DNA from 2 places in the Halomonas sp. XH26 genome. Region 2 is predicted to be linked to the other one. Evidence: predicted binding sites of a transcription regulator. Region 2 holds the regulator's gene; the other holds the start of a gene.
What was found. Region 2 encodes LexA, which represses DNA repair genes until DNA is damaged. Its sites were predicted from a motif close to TACTGTNTANNTANACAGTA; they were not measured.
Positions count from the first base shown of each region.

Region 1 (6,036 bases), 1.4 Mb from region 2:
TCAACACCCGCGTACGCTTTATCAAGACGGTAAACGTAATCCCATTCTCGCGTGTCAAATGGGGCTTCCAGCAACGGGCGACCCATCACATAAGTGACTTGCTCTCGGGTCATTCCTGGCTGTAATTGGCTGACCATTTCTTCGGTCACCAAGTTGCCCTGAGGGATGTCGCGCTTGTAAACGCCAACGTAGCTGCAGCCGCTAACAACGGTTAGGGCAACGGAAAGAGTAATGATACGAGTCAATTTTTGCATTTGAGCCTATTCTTCACTATCGTGGTTTCGGTCGATCATACCCGACCTAACCTGTTACTGCGAAGAGCAACCATGGCCGATCAGAACCATGAACTGCGCAAAGCCGGGCTGAAAGTGACCCTGCCGCGCGTCAAGATCCTGCAGATTCTCGAAAATGCTTCGGGTCAACACCACCTTAGCGCAGAAGAAGTGTACAAAACACTGATTGATGCGGGCGAGGATGTTGGCTTGGCTACCGTGTACCGCGTGCTGACTCAGTTTGAATCAGCAGGCTTGGTGATCCGTCATAATTTTGATGGTGGCCACGCGGTGTTCGAGATGACTCAAGAAGACCACCACGACCATATGGTGTGTTTAGAAAGTGGTGAAATCATTGAGTTTGTCGATGAAATCATCGAGCGACGTCAGCAAGAGATCGCCGAAGAGCACGGCTATGAACTTGTGGACCATGCCCTGGTGCTTTACGTACGCCCCCGTGGGTCGGACGTAACCCGACAGGACAGCGGCCCCACAAATAAAAAATAGTCGCGCTAAATAAAATGCCTCTAGGGTGCGAGTGATGACTCATTCGCGCCCTAGGGGCGTTTTTTTATAGTGTGTGGCGTTTGCTAGCGCGTTATCGATTGAAAAAAGCGTTTAGTGCGGTGGCCGTTGGCTAGCGTGCAGCATTTCGCGGGCGTGGGCGAGTGTTTGGTCAGATAGCGTTACACCGCCCAGCATGCGGGCGAGCTCGCTAATCCGACCACGCTCGTCTAGCAGGGCCATATGGGTCAGCGTGCTATCTCGTTTGGCACGTTTTTCAATATGCAGATGCTGATGCGCCTGAGCGGCGACCTGAGGCAGGTGGGTGACGGTCATTACTTGACCGTTTTCGCCGAGCTTGCGTAGCAGTTGACCGACAATTTCGGCCGTCGCTCCCGAGATACCCACGTCCACTTCATCGAAGACCAGGCTGGGAATAGTGGAGTGGGAGGCGGCCACCACTTGAATAGCAAGGCTGATGCGCGATAATTCACCGCCCGAAGCCACTTTGGTTAGCGGCCTAGCAGGCTGGCCTGGGTTCGCGCTAATCAGGAATTGGACGTGGTCCAGGCCTTCTGGCGTAGGCGTTTCACGCGGGGTAACGTCCACGTCAAAACGTGCTTTACCCATGGCCAAGAACCCTAGCTGTTGTTGTACTTCTTTGCCCAAGCGAACGGCGGCTTTTTGTCGCGCCTCGCTTAGTTGTTTGGCATCGCTGCGATAGCGCTCGCGGTATTCAGACACTTGGTTGCTTAACGACTCCAGGTCGTCGTCGCTGGCTTCTAGCAGTTCGACTTCCTGGCTGAGCCGGGCATGCAGCGCGCAAATCTCTTCCGGGGCAACGTGATGCTTGCGGGCAATACGGTGGACATCGCCAAGCCGTTCTTCTACCCAGGCTAGGCGTTCCGGGTCTAGTTCGGTAGTACTGGCAAGACGATTTAGCTCGCTTGAAGCCTCCTCTACTTGAATGCGCGCATCGCTAAGCATGGCCAAGGTATTGGCCAGTGTGCCTTTGTCACTGCCGGGTAGCGCGCTTAAATGGGCATAGGCTTGATTTAACAGCGACAGAGCGCCACCTTCATCGCTCGCGCAGCAATCGGCGGCAAACTGGGTTTCACGCAGCGTCTCTTCCGCATGGGCGAGAGTATGCTGCTCTTCTTCTAACGTTTGCAGCTCACCCTCTGCCAGTCCCAGTTGATCTAACTCTTCTACTTGGTAGCGCAGCAACTGCCGCTTTGCCTCAACTTCACTGCCTTCTTCGCTGAGTTTTTTTAATCGCCGCCGGGCGCTGCGCCACTCGCGGAAGGTTTCAGCCAACTGCTGGCTACGCTCACGTAGCCCGGCATAATCATCTAGCAGGGCGAGATGGGTTTCTTCACGCATAAGTGCCTGATGAGCATGCTGTCCATGGATTTGAATCAGCTGCTCGCCCAGCGATTTTAGGTCGGCGATGGTGGCAGGGTGGCCATTGATCCACGCTTTGGAGCGACCGCTGGCTGTAACCACACGGCGCAGCAAGCACTCTTCAGCAGGCAGCTCGCGAGCAGTCAACCACTCTGTGGCAGCGGGTAGATGTTGAATATCAAAACGAGCGGAAAGGTCGGTGCGCTCACGCCCATGGCGCACGCTGCCAGCGTCGGCACGCTCACCCAAACATAGGCCAAGTGCCCCGAGTAAAATCGATTTGCCTGCCCCAGTTTCCCCGGTAATCGCCGTCATACCACGGGTTAGGTCGAGTTCAAGGCGGTCAACAATAGCGTAATCTTGGATTGCTAGCTGCGTGAGCATAAGGCCTCCTGAGGCGGTGCGGCACAGAAGCTGGATACTTATCCAATAATTGTTGTTTTATACAGTAGTCTATAACTCACTTCAATGCCCCTCTTGAGATGGCTTTTATGGCCCCCATATAGCGTCCATACGTGGTTAATACTCGTTACTTAACCGAGGTGGCCGTTAATGCCACCGCTGCATACTTTTCAGGAGCTAGGCATGGCAAAAGAACCGCAAACCCCATTAGAAGATGAGTTGGCCCGCCAAGAGCAAGAAGCGGAAGTCACCGAGCAAGCGGCTGAAGAGCGCCTGGTCGAGGGTGAGCTGGAAGGCTTGATCGAGGAAGACGCTGCGTTAGAGGGCGGCGTGGGAAACCCAGAAGCCGATATGCTAGCCGCTCAGGTGGAAGAGCTTGAGCAGAGCTTGGCGGAAGCTAAAGACCAAGCGCTACGTGCCGCTGCTGAAGCTCAAAACGTGCGTCGCCGAGCTGAGCAAGAAGCTGAAAAAGCGCGCAAGTTTGCTTTAGAAAAATTTGTTAAGGAGCTATTGCCCGTTGTTGATAGTCTGGAAAAAGCCCTAGAGAGCATGGAAGACGGAGCCTCTGACGTACATCGTGAGGGCGTTTCCATGACCCTCAAAATGCAGTTAGGCGTATTGAATAAATTTGGCGTGGAAAGCGTTGAACCCCAGGGTGAGCCCTTCGACCCGCAGGTTCACGAAGCGATGGCGATGGTGCCGAATCCCGAGCTTGAACCCAATACCGTCATGGACGTGATGCAGAAGGGTTATTTGCTTAACGGCCGCCTAGTTCGCCCCGCGATGGTGGTAGTTAGCCAAAAAGCCAATTAAGCATTGGCTGACGCAAAGCAAAAAAAAGCCCCTTGAAATGCTGCAAGCGGCCCCCAAATAAAGGGCAACCCGCGGGAAAACCCGCAAACGCTTTAAATTTCAAAAAGCAGATTTTTTGACATCAGCTTTCAAACATCAGTTTTGTAACAACCGAATTCGAGGTTTTTGCTATGGGACGCATTATTGGTATCGATCTGGGCACCACCAACTCTTGTGTGGCAGTGCTCGATGGTGACAGCGCTAAAGTCATTGAAAATGCCGAAGGCGGCCGCACTACGCCTTCCATTATTGCTTACACCGACGATGGTGAGACGCTGGTAGGCCAGGCGGCAAAACGTCAGGCCGTCACCAACCCTGAGAACACTCTTTACGCGATTAAGCGCCTTATTGGCCGTCGCTTCAAAGATGATGTCGTACAAAAAGACATCAAAATGGTGCCTTACAAAATCGCCGAAGCCGATAACGGTGATGCCTGGGTTGAAGTAAAAGGCAAAAAAATGGCGCCGCCGCAGGTAAGTGCGGAAGTGCTGAAGAAAATGAAGAAAACCGCCGAAGACTACCTCGGTGAAGCGGTAACTGAAGCGGTCATTACCGTACCGGCGTACTTTAACGACAGCCAGCGTCAGGCCACGAAAGATGCGGGCCGTATCGCCGGTCTTGATGTTAAACGCATCATTAACGAGCCGACCGCTGCTGCATTGGCCTACGGTATGGACAAATCCCGTGGTGATAAAACCATCGCGGTATATGACCTGGGTGGCGGTACTTTCGATATCTCTATTATCGAAGTGGCCGATGTTGACGGCGAAACCCAGTTTGAAGTGTTGGCCACCAATGGCGACACCTTCCTGGGCGGCGAAGACTTCGACTTGGCGTTGATCAACTACTTAGTTGACCAGTTCAAAGCGGACAGCGGTATGGATCTGTCTGGCGACAACCTCGCTATGCAGCGTCTGAAAGAAGCGGCTGAGAAGGCTAAAATTGAGCTTTCCAGTGCCCAGCAGACAGACGTTAACCTGCCGTACATCACCGCTGACAACACTGGCCCGAAACACCTTAACGTGAAGGTGACGCGTGCCAAGCTGGAGTCGCTGGTTGAAGATCTGGTACAGCGCTCGCTCGACCCGTGCAAAATGGCGCTGAAAGATGCTGGTTTGTCTGCATCTGAAATCGACGAAGTGATTCTGGTCGGTGGCCAGACGCGTATGCCGATGGTGCAGAAGAAAGCCGCTGATTTCTTCGGTAAAGAAGCGCGTAAAGACGTCAACCCAGATGAAGCGGTTGCTGTTGGTGCGGCGATTCAGGGCGGTGTTCTTGGCGGCGACGTAAAAGATGTACTGCTGCTGGACGTGACGCCGTTGACCCTGGGTATTGAAACCCTGGGTGGCGTAATGACGCCGCTGATCGACAAAAACACCACCATCCCCACGAAGAAGACACAAACCTTCTCCACGGCGGATGACAACCAAACGGCAGTGACGATTCACGTCGTTCAGGGTGAGCGTAAGCAAGTCTCGCAGAATAAGTCGCTGGGTCGTTTTGATCTTGCCGATATTCCGCCAGCGCCGCGTGGTGTGCCGCAGATTGAAGTGGCCTTCGACCTGGATGCCAACGGCATTCTAAACGTGTCGGCCAAAGATAAGGCGACCAATAAAGAGCAGTCTATCGTCATTAAAGCGTCCAGCGGTCTCACGGATGAAGAGATCGAGCAAATGGTACGCGATGCAGAAGCTCACGCGGACGAAGACAAAAAGTTCGAAGCGCTAGTGCAACTGCGTAACCAAGCAGATGGCATGATTCACGCCACTCGCAAAACCGTGCAGGAAGCCGGCGATAAAGCGACCGATGACGAGAAACAAGCCATCGAGACCGCGATCAGCGAGCTGGAAGAAGCAGTGAAGACTGACGATCAGGACAACATCCAGCAGAAGCTGGACGCGCTGACCGAAGTGTCTGGCCAATTGGCGCAGAAAATGTACGCCGAGCAGGCAGAAGCTGCTCAGCAGGCGGACGGTGAAAGTGCTGAAAATGCCAGCACCAAGCCAGAGGATGACGTGGTTGACGCTGAGTACGAAGAAGTCAACGACGACAAAAAGAAACAGTAAATCACCTCTATCTGCTAAGGAATGCGGTGGCGCGGGAGACAACTCCCGCGTTGCTGTTTCCGAAGTAGACGCCTAATTAAGTGCGTAGCTAACCAGGAGGCGTAGGACCCATGTCCAAACGCGATTATTACGAAGTCCTGGGTGTCGAAAAAGGGGCTGATCAGAAAGAGATCAAAAAGGCCTATCGCCGCTTGGCGCAAAAATTCCACCCTGATCGAAACCCGGACGATAACACTGCAGCGGAAAAATTCCGTGAGGTGTCAGAAGCGTACGAAGTCTTAAGCGATGGCGAGAAGCGCGCGGCGTATGACCAATTTGGTCACGCTGGTGTTGACGGCCAGGGCGGCGGCTTTGGCGGTGGCGGGTTCGGTGGTGGTGGCGCTGGCGACTTCAGCGACATCTTCGGCGATGTGTTTGGCGATATCTTTGGTGGCGGTGGTGGCCGTCGTCGTGGCCCTAACGCCCCCGCACGTGGCAGTGATCTACGCTACAACTTAGAGCTGGATCTGGAAAACGCCGTTTCCGGCACAACCGTT
Region 1 is NZ_CP071889.1:355,957-361,992, forward strand. Features, by position in the region: gene J4377_RS01695 (outer membrane protein assembly factor BamE) at 1-254, opposite strand, end outside; gene fur (ferric iron uptake transcriptional regulator) at 327-779, shown strand; gene recN (DNA repair protein RecN) at 891-2,564, opposite strand; gene grpE (nucleotide exchange factor GrpE) at 2,766-3,395, shown strand; gene dnaK (molecular chaperone DnaK) at 3,566-5,500, shown strand; gene dnaJ (molecular chaperone DnaJ) at 5,611-6,036, shown strand, end outside.
Region 1: a site for LexA is predicted at 2,612-2,631, ahead of recN (DNA repair protein RecN). Genes of this name have one in related genera too.

Region 2 (6,036 bases):
ATGCCAAAGCCGAACACGTAACGATCTGCAACCTCTAGGCTACAGTAATCGGCTTTTAAGCCAGGCACCGCTTTACGGTCATGCTGCTTATCCACCAGCACGGCCGTTGTAACGCTCGCCGCTTGGGCTTCCTCGCAGTAGGCAAGAATAGCGGCTAACGTAGAGCCTTCATCAAGAATGTCATCGACGATGACTACGTGGCGCCCTGCCATGGGAATTTCTGGAGAAACACGCCAAAAAAGTTCGCCACCACGCAACTCATTGCGATAGCGGGTCGCGTGCAGATAATCAACCTCAAGAGGGAAACCTAATCGAGTTAGCAGGTGCCCTGTAGTGATCAAGCCGCCATTCATAACACAGTAAAAAACTGGCAACTTATCCCCTAGATCTTTGCTAATTGCCTCGGCCATTCGATCCAGTGCGCGCTCAACTTGTTCTTGAGAAATTAAGCAGTCAGCGTTATCCATCAGCTCACGCATTGAGTCAAGCGACTCAAGCGCCTCTTTATCCAGTTTGGACATCGGGTTACTCCAAGAAGAGGTTAACTAGTCAGTGACTTAAAAACGAAATAATTTAAGAAAAGATGGGGTTAGTTCGCCAACGCTTCTAATTTGGCATGGGTACGACGCCAGCGGCCAAGCGCCGTTAGCGCATCCACATCTGGACGGGCTCGCCCATAGCGTAGCTTGATTGGTCGTTTGCTGTGTAATCCTTGGCATGCTTCAACAACGTCTAACGCTGCAGAGCGGTCATTACAGACCAATAGCATGTCGCATCCTGCGGCAAGGGCAGCACTGGCGCGCTCCTTCGGGTCACCCGCTTCATGAGCACCCGCCATGCTTAAATCATCTGAAAAGATACAACCTTTAAACCCCAGGGACTCTCTTAACATTCCCAACCAGCTAGGTGAGAAGCCAGCAGGACGTGAGTCAAACGCACTATAAATAACATGGGCAGGCATAACACCATCAAGCTGAGTAGCAAGCTGGCTAAACGGAACAAGATCGCGCTGTTTAATAAGCGCCAGCGGACGGTCATCCACAGGTAACGCCACATGGGAGTCAGCGGCAACGCCACCATGGCCAGGAAAATGCTTACCTACCGCCGCCATACCCGCTTCATGCAAACCGTTGATAAAACACTGACCCAGCGCAGCGACGTGTGCAGGGTCGGTGCTGAAGCTACGATCACCGATAACGCTAGAGATGCCACTTTCGACATCTAAAACAGGCGCAAAGCTGATATCCAGACCGCAAGCAGCCATTTCCATCCCCAGCAACCAACCCGCATCTTTTGCTAGTGCAAGACCGGATGCCGAATCCTCAGCGAATTGATCACCAATGCGTGCCATGGCTGGCATGCGAGTAACGCCTTCTTTAATTCGCTGAACGCGACCGCCTTCTTGATCAATACCAAGTAACAGCTCGCCGCGGACACGACGAATATCACTGCAAAGCTTTCTAACCTGGTAAGCATTCTCGACATTTCTAGCGAATAAAATGACACCGCCCACAGCAGGGTCCATCAAAAGATGTTTTTCAGCTTTGGTTAATCGCGGCCCTTCAAGGTCAAGCATGACCGGGCCTAAAGATTGAGTCATTGTGATGGATCCAACAAAAGGGCCGTCAATTTTAGTTGATCAATCTCTCGTGTCAAAAAATCAATAATAAGCTGCCTACGCTTAGCCATTATGAAGCCAAACAGGTGTGCCCGGCGGCGCATGCTCAAAAAGATAAAGCAGATCGTCATTGCGCAACCGAATACACCCATGTGAAGCAGCCACACCCATCGGTTGATCAGGTGGCGTGCCATGAAGGTAGATAAAGCGACGCTGAGTGTCGACATCCCCGCCGCGATTCACTCCTCTCTCTAAACCACAGAGCCACAAAATGCGCGTTAATATCCAATCACGATGAGGGAATTCCGCCGCAAGCGCCGACGTAAACACCTCCCCAGTCCACCGTCGCCCCCGAAAAACAGCATTATCAGCTAAACCGCCACCTATCGATGCGCGGATATAATGCCATCCCAGGGGGGTTTGACCACTACCTTCCTGCTGTCCTACACCTTTCTCACCGGTGGATACAGAGCACGTGTACTGCAGCGTACGCCCTTGCCACCAGCATAGCTGCTGCTGTTTGATATTGATTTCTATCCAACCACCATTCTGCGGGGGTAGTTCAGCTAGCGTGGGCGTTCGCATAATGTCCTTCATCAGCAGCAGGCGGTAGCGGAGCATTCATGGCAGCAACCACGACAGGGCGTAAACGTCTTACCAAATCCCTGACGGTTACTTGCTCATTATAGTCTTTCGCAGCAATGTCTCGCAGCGCATCTAGACCCGACAGCGTAAAAATCACGGTGCCCAACATGAAATGCAGTCGCCAAAAACGCTCAGCATCAGGTAAATCTGGCGTTGCCTGGCGCACGAGTTCAGTAAAGCGGGTAAATACGTCTCCGTACTGCTGTTGGATATAACGGCGTAAATGCCCTTGTGCCTGGCTATACGCCAACCCTAGCAGACGCATAAACACCTTCAGGCTATTGCGCTCAGCAGGCACTGCCAGCACCGTGCTTGCCATTGTTTCCAACAGCACTTCAAGCGGAATCACATCACCGTTGTACTGCGCTTCCAGCTCATCAAGCGCCGTGTGAAAACGTTGCGAGAAAGGGTCTAAATAGCGCGCAAACACCGCTTGGATAAGCGCTTTTTTAGAACCAAAGTGGTAATTGACAGCCGCCAAATTGACCCGCGCTTTACTGGTGATATTGCGTAGCGATGTTTCGGCAAAACCACGCTCGGCAAACAGCACCTCAGCGGTATCGAGGATACGTGTTACCGTATCAGATTGCGCCATAGCGCCCTCCAGAAAACGAGTGTTTAAAACATCGTTAAATACTATGCCATAACGCTATTTGGCTCAATCACTTATCTTTAGCTTTTTACCCAACGCTCAAATGCACCCTAGGCCCCTATTCAAACGCCTGCCATCAGACGCTCCGTCGACAGAGCCCCTCAGACTTACCGTTCTTATCTCCACTCCTGACACCATTCGCATAACGACTCCCATGCCATAGCGAAACGCTCTAGCATGTACTGGACAGAGCAACATACTGTATACTTAACCACATACTGTTTAAGCCGACATGTAGCCACTGTCTTGTTTAATTTTTTGGAGTTTGTTATGTCGCGTCCACTTACTGCTCGTCAACAGCATGTTTTTGATTTTATTGTTAAAACGATGTCTGAATTTGGCTATCCGCCAACCCGCGCAGAAATTGCCAAAGCGCTAGGCTTTCGCTCCCCTAACGCTGCTGAAGAGCATTTACGAGCGCTTGAGCGTAAAGGTGCCATCCGCATCATTCGCAATACCTCGCGGGGGATTCGACTGCCTAATCAGGAACCGCAGGATGTCAGTGATGTCTCGGCAACAGCGCCTGCCGCCAACGTAGAACCACTACCCAATGGCTTACCTGTCATTGGCGAAGTGGCCGCAGGAAGCCCGATTCTAGCAGCGGAACACATTGATCGTTATTGCCCACTCCCCGCTGAATACTTTACCCCCAAAGCGGATTACCTTCTTCGGGTGCGAGGCTTGTCAATGAAGGATGTTGGCATACTGGAAGGCGACCTTCTTGCCGTGCATCGCACCGACCGGGTTCGTGATGGCCAGATTGTGGTGGCAAGGCTAGAAGATGAAGTAACTGTAAAACGCTTTAAACGACAGGGCCATACGGTGACGCTGATTGCTGAAAACAACGACTTTGCGCCCATAGAAATTGACCTACGCACGCAGCAGTTGGATATCGAAGGGGTGGGAGTTGGTGTCATACGTGGCGGTAACGGCCAAGCACTGGGATAAGCGAGTAAGTGTAAATGCCGGTGAGGCACTCGATAGAGATACTCACCGGCTATCGCAATGTTACTGAGAGTCTATATAGCGACGATCATTAAACGTAGCTACCCAACTCGGGTGATACACCAATAAAATACTGAGCAACATCCCTGTGATGAAAGCCTCGGAGGGCATTAACAGGGGTAAGAAGCGCGCATACTCTTGGGCTAAGTACACAGCTTCAGAGTCGGTACCCGCCACCATGATTAGCAAGACCGCCGACAACCCTCCTGCCAGTGTTGCCAGCGCTGCGCCAAAAAAGCCGCATACGAATAGAAAGATCATCAAGTTATCCGGCAGGCGCCGATCTACCCATCGCCATACCAAACCGGTAATGACCGCAGGTACAATGCCGGTTACCAATACATTAGCGCCTAGTAACACCCATTCGTTGCGGCCAATAGCTGACATCGCAACATTAATCAGCACATTGCTGATTAATGCGAGAGGCATTTTGAATACCAACGTCATTAAGACAGTGAATACTAAGTGCAGGGTTAGCCAATCGACTGCCTGAGCACGCAGTTGCCACATCAACACTACAGCGAGCGTCGCGGCTAACCACCGATGCTGAAGAGCCACATCGCCTATCAGTACTCGCCAAGGGCGCAGCCATATCATCCATGCAAGTACGCTCAACGATACCAACCACGTCAGCAACAATGCCCAGGGAGCTAAAACACTTTGCGCGAAAGACATGGATGCCCCTATCTACCCGTCAGCTAACGACAAGCCAGCTGTAAAATTGAATTGACTAAAAACTCTGCGTATCTAAACAACATGCTTAGCTGAACACCACGGTCTTATTGCCATGGATTAATACTCGGTCTTCTAAATGCCATCGTAAACCACGCGCCAATACCGCTTTTTCGACATCGCGCCCAAAACGCACGAGATCCGTTGGCGTGTGGCAATGACTTACCCGATGAATATCTTGTTCAATAATCGGCCCAGCATCCAGTTCTTCAGTGACATAGTGACAGGTAGCACCGATTAGCTTAACGCCACGCTGGTAAGCTTGATGATAGGGCTTAGCACCGGCAAAAGAGGGTAAGAAGCTATGGTGGATGTTAATCACCCGTCCCGCGTAACGTGAGCAGAGCGAAGGTGGCAAAATCTGCATGTAACGTGCCAGCACAACGCAGTCAGCCCTTGCGCTATCAATCTGAGTTTGCACCTGCTCGAAAGCAACCTGCTTGTTATCAGGATCTACGGGCACATGATGGTAAGGAATGCCATACCACTCAGTGAGTGATCGCATATCCTCATGGTTTGAAATAACCCCGACAATATCGCAATCAAGCTCCCCAGCCTGCCAACGATAAAGCAGATCAACCAGGCAGTGAGACTCCCGCGACACCATCAACACCACACGCCTACGCTTTTGAGTATCGACGAGCGACCACTGCATATTGAAGGCTTTAGCCACCGGCTCAAACGCACTACGTAACGCCTCCGCCGACATACCCAACGAATCTGCCAAAATTTCGTATCGCATGAAGAATCGGCCAGTCTCAAGATCAGAATGCTGGCTTGCTTCAGTGATAGAACCACCTTGTTGAGCAATAAAGCTTGAGACACGCGCCACAATGCCCACTTGATCAGGGCAAGAAACCACCAAACGGTAATAATGAGACATAAATAAACACTCTTGACATATTTTAACGGCACGTTCGACAAGCACCTACCAGCGGTAGGTAAGCGGTATATAGGCGAAATAGTGTACCTTATGCTTATCAAGGAAGCACCGCAGCCAAATGCCACGATGATTGTTACCCGCCCCTGCCTTCCCGTATAGTTAAGGCCTTACTTTTTAGGCTTTTCATTACTGATGCACCCACCACGCGTTCAACTTCGTCCCCGCCGTCGCCCTCCCCTGCGCCTACTGCCGCTAGGTGGGTGTGGTGAAATTGGAATGAACCTTACGCTGTATGGATACGATGATGAGTGGATCGCCGTCGACTGCGGCATGATGATTCGCCAAGATCTACCTAATTCTCCACTGCAGGTGCCCAATACAGATACATTAGCAGCACTCAACATTACCCCAAAGGCACTCTACATTACCCATGGCCATGAAGATCATATTGGCGCCGTGGCGTGGCTCTGGCCTAAGTGGAATTGCCCTATTTTTGCAACG
Region 2 is NZ_CP071889.1:1,732,956-1,738,991, reverse strand. Features, by position in the region: gene J4377_RS08065 (hypoxanthine-guanine phosphoribosyltransferase) at 1-521, opposite strand, end outside; gene nagZ (beta-N-acetylhexosaminidase) at 590-1,600, opposite strand; gene J4377_RS08055 (L,D-transpeptidase) at 1,682-2,203, opposite strand; gene J4377_RS08050 (TetR/AcrR family transcriptional regulator) at 2,181-2,858, opposite strand; gene lexA (transcriptional repressor LexA) at 3,186-3,863, shown strand; gene J4377_RS08040 (energy-coupling factor ABC transporter permease) at 3,924-4,595, opposite strand; gene purU (formyltetrahydrofolate deformylase) at 4,681-5,535, opposite strand; gene J4377_RS08030 (ribonuclease J) at 5,812-6,036, shown strand, end outside.